4 regions of the Agrobacterium sp. 6Ca8 genome follow, and region 2 is predicted to be linked to each of the others. Evidence: riboswitches for the same ligand, from Rfam matches in the RefSeq annotation. Region 2 holds a riboswitch; each other region holds the start of a gene.
The links. Region 2 has a riboswitch for cobalamin ahead of ACZ5A6_RS02905 (CbtB domain-containing protein). Riboswitches for the same ligand answer to the same signal wherever they lie in the genome.

Region 1: another riboswitch for cobalamin. It lies ahead of ACZ5A6_RS26220 (DUF1852 domain-containing protein); the one in region 2 lies ahead of ACZ5A6_RS02905 (CbtB domain-containing protein).
Region 3: another riboswitch for cobalamin. It lies ahead of bluB (5,6-dimethylbenzimidazole synthase); the one in region 2 lies ahead of ACZ5A6_RS02905 (CbtB domain-containing protein).
Region 4: another riboswitch for cobalamin. It lies ahead of ACZ5A6_RS16665 (ABC transporter substrate-binding protein); the one in region 2 lies ahead of ACZ5A6_RS02905 (CbtB domain-containing protein).

Annotation. Positions count from the first base shown of each region.
Region 1 is NZ_AP026435.1:529,076-533,465, forward strand. Features, by position in the region: gene ACZ5A6_RS26205 (glycosyltransferase family 2 protein) at 1-443, shown strand, start outside; gene ACZ5A6_RS26210 (hypothetical protein) at 536-1,816, shown strand; partial or broken gene ACZ5A6_RS26215 (Fic family protein) at 2,260-2,408, shown strand; cobalamin riboswitch at 2,603-2,815, shown strand; gene ACZ5A6_RS26220 (DUF1852 domain-containing protein) at 2,919-3,896, shown strand; gene ACZ5A6_RS26225 (methionine synthase) at 3,921-4,390, shown strand, end outside.
Region 2 is NZ_AP026433.1:578,964-583,353, reverse strand. Features, by position in the region: gene ACZ5A6_RS02915 (hypothetical protein) at 1-286, opposite strand, end outside; gene ACZ5A6_RS02910 (CbtA family protein) at 291-1,007, opposite strand; gene ACZ5A6_RS02905 (CbtB domain-containing protein) at 1,018-1,200, opposite strand; cobalamin riboswitch at 1,367-1,591, opposite strand; gene ACZ5A6_RS02900 (c-type cytochrome) at 1,683-2,603, opposite strand; gene ACZ5A6_RS02895 (c-type cytochrome) at 2,690-3,124, opposite strand; gene ACZ5A6_RS02890 (LysE family translocator) at 3,240-3,869, opposite strand; gene ACZ5A6_RS02885 (helix-turn-helix transcriptional regulator) at 4,003-4,390, shown strand, end outside.
Region 3 is NZ_AP026433.1:1,315,741-1,320,130, reverse strand. Features, by position in the region: gene ACZ5A6_RS06555 (glyoxalase superfamily protein) at 1-231, opposite strand, end outside; gene ACZ5A6_RS06550 (TolB family protein) at 424-1,254, shown strand; cobalamin riboswitch at 1,383-1,568, shown strand; gene bluB (5,6-dimethylbenzimidazole synthase) at 1,667-2,383, shown strand; gene ACZ5A6_RS06540 (DUF2865 domain-containing protein) at 2,453-3,553, opposite strand; gene ACZ5A6_RS06535 (NADP-dependent malic enzyme) at 3,689-4,390, opposite strand, start outside.
Region 4 is NZ_AP026434.1:525,463-529,852, forward strand. Features, by position in the region: gene ACZ5A6_RS16660 (GNAT family N-acetyltransferase) at 40-918, shown strand; cobalamin riboswitch at 958-1,193, shown strand; gene ACZ5A6_RS16665 (ABC transporter substrate-binding protein) at 1,359-2,390, shown strand; gene ACZ5A6_RS16670 (FecCD family ABC transporter permease) at 2,387-3,415, shown strand; gene ACZ5A6_RS16675 (ABC transporter ATP-binding protein) at 3,412-4,212, shown strand; gene ACZ5A6_RS16680 (pseudoazurin) at 4,209-4,390, shown strand, end outside.

The DNA of each region.
Region 1 (4,390 bases), on a different replicon from region 2:
TAGAATTTTCGGCGCGAGATTGTCTCAACCTCATCTGGTCGGCGGTCGCCATGGTGATTGCCTTCACCAGCCTCATCTGCTGCATTGAATTACCACGTGTAGACAAGGAAGAGCCGATCGGCGTGGATCTCGAAGGCCGTTTGCAATGCGCAAGCGAGGTGAAGGCGGTACGGATCGTGGCGCTTTCGACCGAAACCGCGACCCTGGCGGATTTCAACCGGTCTTACGCCGAGGCAGAGTCCCTGTACGTGCCCGAGGTGGGCTGGCTGCAGATCGATGCAACGAAAGTCTCGCAAACGCCCGGCAAATTCACTCTCACCCCTACTGCCGACCAGCATCGTGCAATCTTGAGGCTGCTTTTCCGCAATGCGCCCGAAAATGTCGCGGAACAGGGCGACCTCTTGAAGTCCATGCAGATGTTACTCGCAAGGGCCTTCAGCTAAGACAATTCGCGCCAAACCCGGGACCGTGCTCGACGTAAACCGCAAGCTAGAGGCGGGCTTGTTTGGAAAAGCGCCTACCAAACGGAAAACTCATGTCTGTCAAATCGATCGTCGCGACAGTTCTCATGACCTGCTTCACAACAGGAGTGGTCGCTGGTGGCGATGGGCGCACCGGTTCCGGATCAGTTCGCGACCGCCTTGCTGTTAGCTTGTGTGCGGGTCTCGTTGGGAAGATGGACGAATCCACCACCCCCTTCGTATTTCGGAGCTTTGAGCCTGCACCCGGCGGCAAAGCGCTTGATCCCGCTCTTTCAAATGCGGGTTTCACCTATGACAATGCCCTGGCGACGATTGCCCTTTTTTCCTGTGGCAACGATACCGAGGCAAAAAGGGTTGCCGATGCGCTGCTGCTCGCCGTCAACAACGATCGCTATTACAGCGATGGCCGCCTGCGCAACGCCTACCGTTCCGGCCCCGTTGCGAACGAAAATGGTGCTATGCTTTTGCCCGGTTTCTGGAGTGAGGCCAGCAAGACGTGGGTCGAGGATGACTATCAGGTCGGCAGCGCAACGGGCAACCTGGCCTGGGCGGCACTTGCGCTTCTCACTGCCAGTGAACGATTAAGCAATCCGTCCTATGTGCAGGCAGCGACCAAACTCATGCGCTGGATCGATGCGCATACGGCGGGCGTCCGCGATATCGGCTACACAGGTGGCACATTCGGTCATGAGCCTGCACCGGCAAAACTCGAGTGGAAATCGACGGAACATAATCTCGATGTATATGCCGTTGCGGGTTGGCTCGCCGAAATTGAGGGAGCGCGCGCCTGGCAGGCGATGCGGGATAATACACGCAAATTTCTTGATGCGATGTGGAATGAGCAGCAGGGACGGTTTTACGTCGGCAGCCAACCTGGAAGCGACACACCCAACTCGAGCCAGTCCGGAATAGATTCCGAGCTCTGGCCCATTCTCGCCGTGCCGGAGTTTCGGGGCCGCAGTGGGCGTGTTCTGCATTGGGTTGATCGGCATTATGCGGTTGCGGGAGGTTTTGATTTTAACGACGATCGGGATGGCGTGTGGCTGGAAGGTACGGCCCAGGCCGCGCTGGCATTTCAGCAGGTCGGCGATGCCGACCGGGCCGAGGCGCTGCTTGCCACCATTGCCGCACAAATATCTCCCGATAACCTGATCTACGCGACAGTCGGGGACGAACTGACGACCGGGCTGATGATCGGGCCGACCTCGACATTTGCCGACTTCAAATATTTCAGGTTGCCGCATGTCGGGGCTACTGCCTGGGCAATCCTTGCAGCGAAAGGCTGGAACCCTTTTCTTAGAAAAAGCGGTTGTATTCGTTTTTGTGAGGGATAATCGTTCGTCTCGGCGGCAGCAGGAGGATATTGCTCCAGGCCGTTGCGCCGGAGATTGAAAACTGGGACGCATGACGCTGCTGAAAGCGGCGAAAAGCGTAAAACCGCAACGTTGACTGCCGACTAGCAGTTCCAGTGATTCAAGCCTGACAGTACGATTAACGAAGCCGAATACCGCCCACTGCCAGACCTGTCAGATGCCCGGTGCGGATCGGAACTTCCTGTGCACCTTCAACTACATGGGGCGGTTCGAAGGCCCGAGCACAAATTCGGCGGTGCTGTTGCGGATACGCGCCCGTGATGTTATCGGCCCGCAATTTAAGGGTGCTTGCCTTCGCTCATTCGTTATTTAATTCAAACGCCGATCCCTTTATTAGCGCTGCGCCGGCACAGTAGGGCATGTCCGAATAGCATCCCAACCTCCGGCGAGGCCGCTTCAATTAAACGCCTGCGGCAGGCGAAATCATGCGCGCCTTCTAGCTGCCCCAATTGCCTCCTGAACTGTCGATCGACGTACTGGCTCTTCTGGAGCGACTAAGTCTGGCGGAACGCGCTCTGGGCGCCTGGACGGTATCACCAGGCTGCTCCCGCGCTAGGAACTATTCGTGGTGTGGTCTGATCCTTTCAACTGCGTGGAGCGAGACGTTTGCCACGGCCAGGTCCGCGTATGTGAGAATCGCCTGACAACGCCGAATGCAACCTACTCGGTCGGAACCGGCGATGGAAACGCAGACTTAAGGACATAAAGATATCGTTATATGAAGTTGACCGATGGCGTAGCTTACAATATGGTCGTCACGCCTAAGGTTCCCCAGTCGTTGCACGCAACGTGCCGGGGCTAAGAGGGAAGTCGGTGCTCCGTGTCATGCGGAAAAGCCGACGCTGCCCCCGCAACTGTAAGCGGCGAGCTGAAGTCCAACATGTCACTGGTTTACCCCGGGAAGACGGACGGAAGTGATGATCCGTGAGCCAGGAGACCTGCCTTTGGTGAAATAACGTCCACGGGCGGGGTGTCCCAGTGTGCCGTAGCAACGGTTGCATTGTCGCGGCCTGTCTTGCTATGCGTCCGCAGACCCATGCCCCCAACTTTATAGGGGCACAACATGTCTCAGACCTGCATTTTTACAATCACGAGCGTACCCTTCGATGAGGACTATCGTCCTTCAGAACATACGCGCATCACCACCAATTTTGCCAATCTGGCCAGGGGCGAAAAGCGGCAGGAAAACCTGCGCAATGTCATGCGCATGATCGACAGCCGCTTCAACGCCCTCGCTCACTGGGATAATCCCAAATCGGACCGATACTCGGTCGAGTTGGAGATCATTTCGGTCGATATGAGCTTCGATGTCGCAGGTGAAAAATTTCCCCTCATCGAGATACTGAAGACGACGATCATCGATCACAAAACCAGTGAACGTATCGACGGCATTGTGGGGAATAACTTCTCCTCCTATGTGCGGGACTACGATTTCAGTATTGTGCTGCCGGAGCATAACAAGAGCGTTCCTGCCTTCAGCATTCCGGCCGACTTCGGCGATCTGCATGGAAACCTGTTCAAGTCTTTTCTGCGGTCGGATGCCTACCGCTCGCACTTTCGCAAGCCGCCGGTCATTTGCATCAGCGCCTCGACCAGCAAGACCTATTACCGGACCGAAAATCATCACCCCGTGATGGGCGTCGAATACCGGCAGAATGGGTTCTCGTCCACCGACCAGTATTTCGGGAAAATGGGATTGCAGGTTCGCTACTTCATGCCTGCAGGCAGCGTTGCGCCGTTGGCGTTCTATTTTGTTGGGGACTTGCTGGGCGACTACTCCAATATTGAGCTAATCGGCGTCATCAGCACGATGGAAACGTTTCAGAGAATTTATCGCCCCGAAATCTACAATGCGAACGCAGCAGCCGGGACATTTTACCAGCCCAACCTGAAGCACCAGGACTATTCGCTGACCCGGGTCATTTACGATCGCGACGAACGAAATCGCTTGGCGGTGGATCAGGGTAAGTTCACCGAAAAACACTTCATCAAGCCATACCGCGCCGTCCTTGAGCAACTGTTTGCTCACCGCCCCGCCTGAGCATCACTTATAAGAGGTCCCACCGTGAAGAAACTTCTCCCCACATCGACCGCTGGCAGCCTGCCGAAACCCTCCTGGCTTGCGCAGCCCGAAAAACTGTGGTCGCCCTGGAAGCTGGAGGGCGAGGAATTACTGGAAGGCAAGAGAGATGCCCTGCGCCTTTCACTGGACGATCAGCAACAGGCCGGCATCGACATCGTCAGTGATGGCGAGCAAACACGCCAACATTTCGTCACGACTTTCATCGAGCACCTCGACGGGGTCGATTTTGCAAAACGCGAGACAGTCAGAATTCGCGATCGCTACGATGCGAGTGTCCCGACAGTCGTCGGCGCCGTGTCTCGCCAGAAGTCCGTGTTCGTCGAAGACGCCAAGTTTTTGCGCCAGCAGACCAAACAACCCATCAAATGGGCGTTGCCGGGTCCGATGACGATGATCGATACTCTCTTTGATGGCCATTATAAGAGCCGTGAAAAGCTTGCCTGGGAATTTGC
Region 2 (4,390 bases):
GGGGCGCGACATCCCCGCCCTCCCCCGCAATCGCACGGCGGATATCGCGGCTGTTGAGATGCAGACTGCGACCGGCCGGCAAAGCCGAGCGCTTGATCTTGGCAAGGGCTGCGGCCGTAAAGGCAGCCTCATTCTCATGAAAATAGGCGAGCGCCGCTTCCCGTTCCGGGCTGACGCCGAGGACTGCCTTGAAGGCAAGGCGATGCACGGCGCAGAAAGCGCCGTGACCGGGAACGGCAAAACGCAGCGCGTCGAGTTCCTCACTCCATTCGGCTGCGTCCTGCATGGTTTCAAGCCTGCTGGAAGCGCTTCAGGAAAAACGCGCTCAATGTTCCGAGCAAGGCCCAGAAGACAAAGCTGGTCACGGTGGCGGCAACGATGAACTGTCGTTCCAGCGGCAGCGGTGCCAGCGCATGTTCACCTTCCGGCGGCAGGGGCGCGCCCACCACATGTGGTGCAACGATCAACACCAGTGCGAGCACGATTGCCCAGGGTTCGCGGCGGAATGCGATCAGCGCAATGCCGCCTGCGGTCGCCGCAACCGTCGAAAGCCACCAGATTTGACGCGCCTCAAGCGCGGCCGCCGGGCTGCCCGGTAGTTCCGGCGGCAGGCCGATCATCGGCGCAAGCATGACGGCGGCAAAACCGGCCACACCCCACAAAAGGCCTTCGCGCCAGCCGGCATCGGTGCCGCGCAGCGAGATGAGGCCGGTCAGCACCAGCGCATAACCGATGGCGGTCAGCACGTTGGCGGCGACCGTATAGGCGGTGCGCTCGAAGCCGTCGGCTGGAGACCAGGCTTCCTCGTTATGCTCGTGCGCGGGAACGGCAGCGCCGGTCGTGGCCGGAGCATCATGGCTGTGGGGCGCTTCGCCACCGGCATTTTCATAGGTTTCCGCCTTCAGGATCAGCGGCGTGGTGCCGAAAGCCTGCATGGCCGAAACGGCGAAGCCGCCAACGATGCCGACGAGGACGGCGGTAAAAACGATATTGCGAAAGAACGACATGCTTCCCACCTCAATGGCAAGGGAAAGCATTGGCATGACGTGTGTCATGCGCGGCGTTGTGAACGGCTTCCACATGCGAAAAGCCGACAAAACCGACGACGAACAGACCAAGCACGATCGCCGTCAGCGATTGCGCGAAGCTGCCCGTTTTTGCTGGAACGGCGGCATTTGCCGTATTCTGGTTGATGGACATGGTGACCCCTCTTACGGCGCGACCCCGCGCCTTTAGACGCGGCGGAACGGCAAACGCCGTGCAGCCGCATGCGATACACTTCACCACGGGGATACGAGACTGACACAGGGCGGCACGTTCAAGCACCACCACCCTGAAATTCCGCTCTTCCGGACACCCCGCCGGCATGGACATTTCCGTGATGGCAGGTCTCCTGGCTTACGGGTCAAAACCTGAAACACCTTCCCGGCATTGCCCTCGCCCATATCCGGCGAGATGCTTACCAGTGGCATTTCGTTTCAGGCTCTCCGCTCACAGTTGCGGGGGCAGCCACGAATGAGGATGTCTCCCTATCGTGTTCCCTTTTCACCTTCCGGAACGCCCGGAAGGAACCATCACAGGATCGTTATCCGATGGGTGTGGGTGGGAGTCAATGGCAGGCCGGCGTGAGAATTGCGCGCCGTGGCTGGATGCCGGATCAAGTCAGGCATGACGGCAAAGGGCTACCGTGCCGGGATGGCCTTCAGATAGGCGGCGATCGCATTGCGGTCTTCGGCCGTCAGATGCGCCATGTTCTGCTGCACCTTGACCATGGAGCCGCCGACGCTGTCGAATTCCGGGGTGAAGCCGGTTTCCAGATAGTTGGCAATATCGGCCGCCTCCCAGCTTCCGACGCTCTGCGAGCCGGGGGTAATATCGGGAATGCGGCCCTCGCCTTCGGGATTTGGACCACCGGCCAGCCATTTGCCATCGAGAAAACCGCCAAGCGCATTGCGCGGCGTGTGACATTCGCCGCAATGGCCCGGGCCTTCCACCAGATATTGGCCGCGCAGCAATTCGGCATTGGCATCGGCAAGCTCGACGCGGGGTGGCGCGGATGTATCGAAATAGAGGAATTTCCAGCCGCCCAATGCCATGCGCATGTTGAAGGGGAACGGCAGTTCGTGATCCGGCGCGTCATTCTGGCTGGCGGGCAGAACCCGCAGATAACCGAAGAGGTCGTTGATGTCCTTCTGCGTCATGCGGGCATAGGAGGCGTAAGGGAAGGACGGGTAGAGATGTTCGCCGTTCTTGCCGACGCCGCGCGTCATCGCATCGCCGAATTCCGAAAGCGTCCAGCCGCCAATGCCATGCTGCGGATCGGAGGAAATATTGGGCACATGAAAGGTGCCGAAGGGGCTTTTCAACGCTTGCCCGCCCGAAAGCGTCAAAAGCGCATCGCCCTTGGCATCTGGTGCCGCATGGCAACTTGCGCAGCCGCCCGCCCAGAACAGCGTTTCGCCATTGGCAAGGTCCGGCTCGCCAAGGCTCACCCAGTGGCTGGGTGCCTGACGCACAGGCGCGGTGACCCAGGCGAAAATGCCGAAACCGGCAATGGCCGCCACCGCGATCCCGCCCGCGAGCTTCGTCCAAATGGAGGCCATGACCCCTCTCCCCATTATCACCTGATGAGATCAGGCATCATTCCCGCTGAAAAAAACGCCGCCGGGAAGCGGCGTTCTTAATAGGATCACTTCTTCAGACGGTAGGTCTGGTGGCACGCACCACAATCGGCACCGAGGGTCTGCATGGCGGTGGTGACGCCTGCCTGATCGGCGGGAAGGCTGGCGAGGACCTTGTCCGCATCGGCACCGAGCTTGGCGGCCTTGGACTTGAAGTCATCGAAATTTTCCCAGATCGCGGGTGCCGCAGCACTGCCGGTCTCGCTGCCCGGGGGAAACTGGTCGGGGAAAGCCTTGGCGTTGGTGCTGATGGTCGTCACGGCAGCCTTTACGGCTTCGGCGTCATAAGGCTTCTGGCCCTTGGAGATGGCAGCAAGCGCCCCCATGGAGCCGCCGATCTGCTTCATCATGCCTTCACGTTTTTCGACTTCGCCGGCAGCGTAGACCGCTCCGGCGCAAAGACAGCCGAAAAGCATGGCCGCCGCGATGGTTTTCAGTTTCATACACTCTCTCCTTGATTCCGGCAGATGCCGAACGCGCGATAACGGCGCGAGGATGCCCTTTCCGCATGGCGAAAAGAAGTCACATTGCAGTGAATTTCCCCAAGAAAACAGAAGTCTAGGAGAGTGCTTCCCAAAGCGTAACCAGGGCTGCGGCAATCAGCATGAAACCGGCGGCGCGGCCGATGAAAATCGTGGCGGCAGGCGAGGAAACGAGCCATGCCCGGCTTTTATCCGCCGTCAGCGCCAGAGCGCCATAGACCGTGAACTGCGTGATGGCCACCATCGCGCCCATTACCAGCCCCTGCATCCAGATTGGACCATAGTCGGGTTTGAGGAATTGCGGATAGATCGCCATCATGAAGAGATAGGCTTTCGGATTGGAAAGGCAGGTGAGCACGGCCCGCCAGAACGCCTTTCTGACAGAGGCGCTCGCCTGCGCCTCATCGCCATTGACGGTGATGGCGCTGCGCATCAGCCCGACGCCGATCCAGACCATGTAAGCGGCGCCGGCGACCAGCAGCGGCAGGAACAGCGACGGCATCCAGGCGGCAAGCATGCCGACGCCCAATGCACCGTAAAGTGAATGCACCATGCCGCCGGCGCTCATGCCGCTTGCGGCGGAAAGCCCGGTTCTTTTGCCACCCGTCAACGCACTTGCCAGCACGAACAGCATATCCATGCCCGGCAGGATGATGATGCCGAACAGGACCAGAAAGAAAAGCCAGAGATTTTCGGCGTAACTCATGTCAGTATCTCCCAAAACAGTTTGCGACACATTCGGGAAAACTCATGTTTCTCAATGTGTTTTGCTGCTTATAGGAAAAGCCAACTGACAGCGTTGTGTCAGTTGCGTTGGGAAACCACCGGGAAAAACGGCAATGCGCAAGGCATCGAGACTGTTCGAGATCATCCAGATCCTGCGGGTGGCGCGCAGGCCGATCACCGCGCAGACCATTGCCGAGGCACTGGAGGTCACGGTGCGCTCGGTCTATCGCGATATTTCGGCTCTTCAGACCATGCGCGTGCCGATCGAAGGCGAACGCGGCGTCGGTTACATCCTGCGTCCCGGCTTCAACCTGCCGCCACTGATGTTTTCCATCGAGGAGACGGAGGCGATCGTGCTTGCACTCGCCATGGTCGCGCGCACTGGCGATACCGAATTGCGGCAGGCGGCCAAAAAGGTCAGCGACAAGATTGCTGCATCCCTGCCCGAACCCCTGTCGAAAACCCTGTCGGCCAATGCCCTGCACGCCTGGGGCAGCATCG
Region 3 (4,390 bases), 740 kb from region 2:
CAGCATATGCGCCACATTAAAGGGGGCCGGTTTGTGCGTCGACTGCAATGTCAGGTGCAACTCGGCATTACCTTGTTTCAAGATCATGAAACCGACAGGGTTGCCGTTTTCGAAGGTCTTTTCGAAGCCCAGCACACGGACATAAAAGTCATGGGCCTTCTCGATATTCTTGACAGGAAGCATTGCGGCGATCCGACCGAAGCGGATGCCGTGATCGGCGATGGTGTTCATCGCGGAACCTCGGATCTGGGAGAAACGGGCAGGGGTGCGGGCGGTGCCGGCACGCTGCTGTTTTTTCCTATTTGAATTTGCAGGGCGGTGCCTGCGGCAATAGGATCATAATCACGGCGGTGGCGGATGCAAACGGAATGTTTGTGCCATTCAACGCTCCACGCCAGACGATCGACAGGCCCGGGAGGCAGCATGCGCAGTTCCATCGAAATCTTCAACACCCGCACTCGGCAGATGCGGGTGGTCTGGCAGACGCCGGAGCTGTTCGAGGCTCCGAACTGGTCGCCGGACGGGAAATACCTGCTTCTGAACTGCGACGGTCTGCTTTATCGCCTGTCACTTGCCGGCGACCCTTCGCCGGAAAAGGTCGATACCGGCTTTGCGACAATCTGCAACAATGACCACGGCATTTCGCCTGACGGTTCGCTTTATGCCATTTCCGACAAGGTGGAGTTCGGCAAGAGTGCCATCTATCTGCTGCCTTCGACGGGCGGAACGCCGCGTCTGATGACTAAGAACCTTCCGTCCTACTGGCACGGCTGGTCGCCGGACGGGAAAGGTTTCGCCTATTGCGGCATTCGCGATCAGGTTTTCGATATTTATTCCATGGACATAGACAGCGGCGTTGAGACACGCCTTACCCATGGTGAGGGCCGCAATGACGGGCCGGATTATTCGCCGGATGGAGAATGGATCTATTTCAACTCCAGCCGCACCGGCCAGATGCAGATCTGGCGCGTGCGGGTGGATGGCTCGGCCGTCGAGCGTATCACCGACAGCGCCTATGGCGACTGGTTCCCGCATCCGTCCCCCAGCGGTGACAAAGTCGTCTTCGTCTCCTACGACGCCGAAGTCTTCGACCATCCGCGCGACCTCAACGTGCGCGTGCGGCTGATGGATATGGATGGCGGCAATGCCGAAACGCTGTTTGACCTTTTCGGCGGGCAGGGAACGATGAATTCGCCCAACTGGTCACCGGACGGGGATGAGTTCGCTTATGTGCGGTATTTTCCCGTTGGGTGATGCGGTAGGGAGTGCTTCAGCCGGCGCGCGTCTGCGCGGCGGCTGAAGGCCGCAATACGCAGGTGAGGTGGCCACGGTCACATTGCCGCATCGCTGCGCAAGATACTTGTATTTGCAATCTTTGTTGCTCATAAGCTTCTTCGTCAGGTGCCTGCCCTTTAGGGCGGGAGAATCGGGAATCCGGTGCAAGACCGGAACGTGCCCAGCGCTGTGAGGCGGATGCCCTTTTTCTTGATGCCACTGAATCCATTCGGGAAGGCGAAAGTGGGCGGACGAAGCCGAGTCAGAAGACCGGCCTGACAGGATAGACCAGACCGCGTGGACGGCGGCAGGTTGTTGCAGCAGCGCGTCGTGCAGGTGAAAACCGGAGCCGGTTTTCGTGGCGGCGCGCCAGCATTGTTGGGGATAGACGATGCCGACCGATCCACTCGCGACCAGTTCGCTCGACGCCGATGCATTCGATCACGCGCTTTCGCCCGCCTACCCGTTTTCCGAGGGAGAGCGAGAGGCGATCTACCGTGCCATCGAAACCCGCCGTGATGTGCGCGACCAGTTCCTTCCGGATCCATTGCCGGAAGATGTGGTCGAGCGCTTGCTGAAGGCGGCGCATTCCGCGCCATCAGTCGGTTTCATGCAGCCGTGGAATTTCACGCTCGTCACTGACGGTGCGGTCAGGCAGGCAGCCTGGGTTGCCTTCAGCCGCGCCAATGGCGAGGCGGCGGCGATGTTCGAGGGGGAGCAGCAGGCGCTTTACCGCAGCCTCAAGCTTGAGGGCATCCGCAAGGCGCCGCTCAGCATCTGCGTCACCTGCGATCCGACGCGTGGCGGCAAGGTGGTGCTGGGCCGCACCCACAATCCGCGCACCGATGTCTATTCCACCGTCTGCGCCATCCAGAACCTCTGGCTTGCAGCGCGCGCCGAAGGCATCGGCGTCGGCTGGGTCAGCATTTTCCACGATAGCGACATTCGTACCATTCTGGAGATTCCCGACCACATCGAGATCGTCGCCTGGCTATGCCTCGGCCGCGTCGATACACTTTATACCGAGCCGGAACTGGCGGTGAAGGGGTGGCGCCAGCGCGTGCCGCTGGAGGAGCTGGTGTTTCGCAATCGCTGGGGTGGACGGTAAAGAGAAGACGCGACCGTCTTGTGAGTGAGACAGAGCGTTGCCAACTCCATACCGTGTGCCTGATGGGAGCTATTGCTGCGGCTGAATGCCCTTCAGCGCCGGGTTCTTCAGGTCGATCCGGCCTGTCTGGTCGGGCAGGAATTTAGGGCCGATGACGCGGACCTTGCTGTTGTTCGGGTCATAGTCGCGTTCCGGAACCGGTTGTTCCGGCGGCTTTGCGGCCTGCTGCAGTTCGGTGGGTTTTTTGGGGGTGTCACCTTGCGGTGATGGAATGGTCGTGATGCTGGAATAGGGTTTCTCAGCTTCCGGCCGCGCAGCCTCCTGCTGCTTCATCTCCTCGTGATAGGCGGCCATGTTGCAGGCGCAGCCTGGGGCTTTCGTTGAGGCATTTCGATAGGCAAAGGCGGTCGGCAGGTCCTTGTAGGGCTTTCCTGTTTCAGCCGAGACCATGTCAGCCGTTTCCTGCTCCGTCATGGAGTGGAAATAAAGCTCCGTCTGCGTACCCGGACACATTTTCTGGCATTGTTCGGCCTGCGCACGGAAATCGAGCGGCGAGGCATTGGAAGCGATGGGGAAGAACGAGCCGTCGCAGGTGCGCACGCACAGCGTCCTGAGCCCGCCTTCAGCAGCGGCATTGGGGTATGGCGAAAGCCCTGCCTGTCCTGGCGGATTGCTCTGTTCGCCGAAGGCGTCGGGGTAACGTGTCACATCGGGTGCCGTCGGCTGGTGCGCTTCTGTTTCCGGAATGGCGCTGCAGCCATTGGCGTCGAGTGCGGCGAGAATGCGCTGGCGTCTGATGTCGCCATCATCGCTGCCCTGGGCCGCCATGGCATAGTCGCGGTCACGGATGATGGCATCGCGTTCGCTCTGCGCATCGGCCATCGCGTCGCTGATCTCCGCGCAGAGTTCGGCATTCGGGCTGCCATAAACGGTGACGCTTGCGGATGAACAGCCGTAACGGCGCAGATCGTTCCTGATCCTGCGGATCTCGATGTTCTGGCGGGTGAGCGCATTGGCGTAACGCCGTACCTCGGCGGTGTTGCCGATGACACGCGGAGGTTCGCGCAGCTGCGCATAAAGCGTATCGCAGACCTGATCCGCGAAAGCAGCGGCCGGGGCGATGAAAACAAGGGGAAGCAGGAGGCCGATAATGCTGCGGCGCCGGGTCAATGGTGCGATCCGTTCGATGTCCCCGGCCGGTGGCGAGGGTGTTATGCTTCGGGAAATCCGTGTTTCAGGAAGATAACATAAGCTGTTGCCGCAATGCGGCAACAGCATGTTCAAAACTGCGTTAATACGCCTTCATCACACCGAAGGGTGCGATGCCTGCACGACGGCAAAGGCCGCCATGTTGACAACGCCGCGCGAGGTGACGCTGGGCGACAGGATATGGGCGGGAAGTGCCGTGCCAAGCAGGATGGGGCCGACATGCAGGCCCTCCGTCAGCGTGCGGGTGACGCCGAGCGTGATGTTTGCGGCATCGAGGTTCGGGAAGACCAGCAGGTTCGCTTCGCCGGTCAGCACGCTGTTGGGCATCGCGCGCTTGCGCAGCGCTTCCGAAAGTGCCGAGCCGCCCTGCATTTCGCCGTCCACTTCCAATTCGGGTGCCGCTGCCTGCACGATCTTCAGGGCGCGGCGCATCTTGCGGGCGCTTTCCGAATCGCGCGACCCGAAATTGGAGTGGCTGGCGAGCGCGATCTTCGGCGTGATGCCGAAGCGGCGGATTTCCTTTGCCGCGAGAATGGCCATTTCAGCCACTTCTTCGGAGGTCGGATCGTTGTTGACGAAGGTGTCGGTGAGGAACAGCGCGCCCTGCTGGGTGATGAGCAGGCTGAGGCCTGCGAAAGAGCGAACGCTTTCCTGCTTGCCGATGATCTGGTTCACGTCGCGCAGGTGCCGGTCGTAACGGCCTTCCAGACCGCAGATCAGCGCATCCGCCTCACCACGCTTCACCGACAGCGCGCCGATGACCGTGGAGTTGGTGCGCACGATGGTGCGGGCCGCCTC
Region 4 (4,390 bases), on a different replicon from region 2:
ATGAAGGTTCTGAGCCGTAGGGGATGAGGGCCGTTGGTTATGGACCTGCTCAAAGTCGATAGTTTCGAGCTGCGGACCGTGGATATCGCGGACGTGGATGCCGATCATCTGCATGCACTCTCCATGGCCGTCGGATGGCGATATCACGCGAATGAATGGTGTTTTCTGCGGCAATGCGGCGTGGGTCTCGCTGCGCTCGATGAGATCGACCGTGTTGTCGCAACCGCGATGCTCTTTCCCTATGATCAGGGGTTTGCGACGCTCGGCATGGTCATTGTTTCGCCCCGTTTGCAGGGGCAGGGCGTAGCACCATGGCTGGTGCAGAAACTTGTCGCGAAATTCCCCACGGTCTCCCTGCGGTTGAACGCGACGGGAGCGTCGCGGCGGTTGTTTTCAAGGTTGGGTTTTGCCGGCGATGCGGAAAAAGTATATCTGTTCCGGGGAAGGGCGAATTGCCTTTTCGAGATACCGCCGCCCGGCAGAAAACAACGAATAGAGCCGTTATCCGCAGGTCATCTGACTGATGTTGTGGAACTAGACCGGTCGGCTTTTGGCGTTTCGCGCCGGAACGTTTTACAGCGACTTTTGACGCAGAATGCGGGTTACGGTGTGTTTGAGGCGGACCGTCTTACCGCTTTTGCGCTGCGCCGTGCGGCGGGGCGGGGCCACATTATCGGTCCGGTCGTTGCGGGTGCGGACATGGATGCGATTGCGCTTGTGAGGCGGCATTTTACCGATCTTGACGATGAGCTGGTGCGGCTCGACACCATCAGCGACAACAATCTCTTTATTGATTTTATTGCGCAATCCGGGCTGGTGGTGATTGAAAGCCTTACCACCATGTCCAAAGACGCGCCGCAACCGGCGCCTTCCGGCGCTACAAAAATTTTCGCGTTGGCGGGTCCGTCTTTGTGCTGAGCTGCAGCACTATCGCAATTGACGCCCCGGCGCTTGCCCCTTATGTCAGAAAGTGACGGTTCCTGAAGCCGAAGGGCAAAGGGATTAATAGGGAACATGGTGCGGGTGATTTCTATCGCCCAATGCCGTGGCTGCCCCCGCAACTGTAAGCGGATTGCCGCTCATCCTCGTGACGCCTGAAAAGCGTCATGCCACTGCACCCTTCAAGGTGCGGGAAGGCAGATGAACGGCGCATATTCGCGAGCCAGGAGACCTGCCGTCATAATATTGACCATCGTTACGGGCGGGGATGCCCGGAAGAGGAGCTGATTATGACCTTTCCGTCCGCGGAAACGTATTTAGAGTCCCGTTCTCCATCTCCACACTTGTTGTCGCTCTGTCACTACGCGTTTTGACGCGCGGCCTGCGGATCACGCCACTTTATTTAGACTGGAGAACATATGTTTCATTTCAAACGCCTGCCGGTTTCCGCCGGTCTTCTGGCTGTCGCATTAGCGGCCTTGCCCGCCGGTGCCGCTCAGGCTGCCGAAACCACCTATCCGCTGACGATCAATAGCTGCGGCCACGAAATCACCTTCAAGCAGGCGCCCGCCCGCACAGTATCGGTCGGCCAGAGCACGACCGAGGTTCTCTATCTGCTCGGCGTGGCCGACAAGGTGGTAGGCACGGCGCTGTGGATCGGCCCGGTTCTGAAGGGTTACGAAGACGCCAATGCCAAGGTGGAGCGGCTTGCCGACAATGATCCGAGCTTCGAGGCGGTGGTTGGCAAGAGGCCGGACCTCGTGACGACGCAGTTCCAGTGGCAGATCGGTCCCGAAGGCGTTGTCGGAACACCGGAGCAATTCGCCGAACTCGGTATTCCCGTTTATACCTCCCCTGCCGATTGCATGGGCAAGGACAATTCCGGCGGCGGCGACGGCGTGCGCAAGTCCGTTTTCACCATGGACCTGATCTACCAGGAGGTCCGCGACCTTGCTAAAATTTTCAACGTGCAGGATCGCGGCGAGGAAGTCGTTGCCGACCTGAAAAAGCGTGAGGAAGCCGCCCGCGCCAAGATCGCTTCGGCGAATGGCAAGATTTCAGCAGTATTCTGGTTCTCCAGCGCCGAGCTGGATATCGATCCTTACGTGGCGGGCCGCAATGGTGCGCCGGGTTACATCATGTCCGCGCTCGGACTGAAGAACGTTATCGAAAGCGATGAGGAATGGCCGACTGTTGGCTGGGAAACCATCGCCAAGGCCAATCCGTCCGTGATCGTTGCCGGCAAGATGGACCGCCGGCGTTTCCCCGCCGATGACGTCGCCGTCAAGCTCAAGTTCCTTGCTACCGATCCGGTTGCCAGCATCATGCCCGCCGTCAAGGCGGCCCATGTCTTCGAAATGGACGCGCAGGCGATGAACCCGACCATCCGCACGATCGAAGGCATTGAAACGCTGGCCGAGGCGATTTCCACAGCCGGTCTCGCCAAGTGAACGGTCTTTCCGTCAATCTTGGCAGGGCGGGTCTGGCTTTTGCCGCACTCGCCCTGCTGCTCGTCGCGCTGATGGCCGGTGCGGCCATCGGCGAGACTGCCATTCCGTTCGACGTCGTGGCAAAAACCATTGCCAATCGTGTCTTCCATGCGGGTTATCCGCTGGAGCCGCTGGATGAGGGCATCGTCTGGAGCTACCGCCTCAGCCGCGCCGTCGTTGCCGCGTGCTGTGGCGCCTCGCTGGCGCTGGCCGGTGCGGTGCTTCAATCACTCCTGCGCAACCCGCTCGCCGATCCCTATATCCTCGGTATTTCCGCAGGCGCCTCAACCGGGGCCGTGGCCGTGGCGCTTCTGGGCTTCGGGGCGGGGTTCCTGACGATGCCGGCCGGCGCCCTTATCGGAGCTTTTGTGGCTTTTTCGCTTGTCAGCCTTCTGGCGGTGCGGGCAGGGCACGGCAACAGCGCCATCATCCTGGCGGGGGTCGCCGGTTCGCAACTGTTCAACGCCATGACGTCGTTCATCGTCACCAAATCCGCCAATGCCGAACAGGCGCGCGGCATCATGTTCTGGCTGCTGGGTAATCTTTCGGGCGTGCGCTGGCCGGATGTCTGGCTGGCTTTGCCGGTCAGTATTGCGGGTCTTGGGGTGTGCCTCTGGTACGCACGCGCGCTTGATGCTTTCGCTTTCGGCGGTCAGGCAGCAGCTTCGCTCGGTATTCCAGTGCGCCGGGTATATGCGGTGCTGATCTCGGTTTCGGCGGTCATGACGGCAGTCATGGTGTCGCTGGTCGGTTCTATCGGCTTCGTCGGTCTCGTCATCCCGCATGCGGCGCGCATCTTCGTTGGCGTTCGCCACGGCATGTTGCTGCCGGTGACGGCGCTGACCGGTGCAATTTTCATGATCATCGCAGATATTCTCTCGCGCACCGTCATTCCGGGGCAGGTGCTGCCGATCGGCGTGATTACTGCGCTGGTCGGCGCGCCCGCCTTCGCCTTTATTCTCGGGCAGAAGAGAGGCCGGTCATGAAATTATCCGCCCACGATCTGCATTTCCATGCCGGCAATCTCGACATCGTGCGCGGTGTTTCGCTGGAGGTCGCCCCGGGCGAGTTTCTGGGTATCATCGGGCCGAACGGCTCGGGCAAAAGCACGTTGCTTTCCATGCTGGCCGGCATTCGCATGCCGCGTCGGGGTCATGTCATGCTTGGTGAGGAACGGCTTGCCACATTCGGGCGGCGCGAACTTGCCCGCAGGCTGGCCTTTGTGGAGCAGCAGGCCGAAACCACCGAGCGCATCAGCGCGCGACAGGCCGTGGAACTGGGGCGCACGCCCTATCTCGGCCCGCTTTCCGCATGGTCGCCAAAGGACGATGCCATCGTCGATGCAGCGCTCGGAAATGTCGATATGGCGGACAAGGCCGAGCGAAACTGGCATCACCTTTCCGGCGGCGAACGCCAGCGCCTGCACATTGCCCGCGCATTGGCGCAGGAGCCGCATATTCTGCTGCTGGACGAGCCGACCAACCATCTCGATATCGGCCACCAGATCGGCCTGCTCGATCTGGTGCGCAGGCAGGGACTGACGGTTGTGGCGGCGCTGCATGATCTCAATCACGCCGCCATGTTCTGCGACCGCGTCGCCATCATGCATCGCGGTGAAATGATCGCTGTCGGCCCACCGCGCGAGGTCCTCACCTCTTCGACCATCGCCGATGTGTTCGGGGTGCAATCCGTCGTCACCACGGATGAAAGCGGATTTTCACATATTCGTTTTCTGCCGGCCCACGGTGCGGCCGATCACGCAAGGAAAGCAACGGCACGATGATGAAATTGAAAAGACTTGCAAATCTCCGCTTTTGCGCCCGACAGCTTTGCGTTTCCGCGGGACTTGCCATGGTTGTGGCCACAGGGTTTTCCATTCAAGCCGGAGCCGAGACCTTCGAGGTGAAGATGCTGAACCGTGGCGAAAAGGGCTCCATGGTGTTCGAGCCCGATTTTCTGGA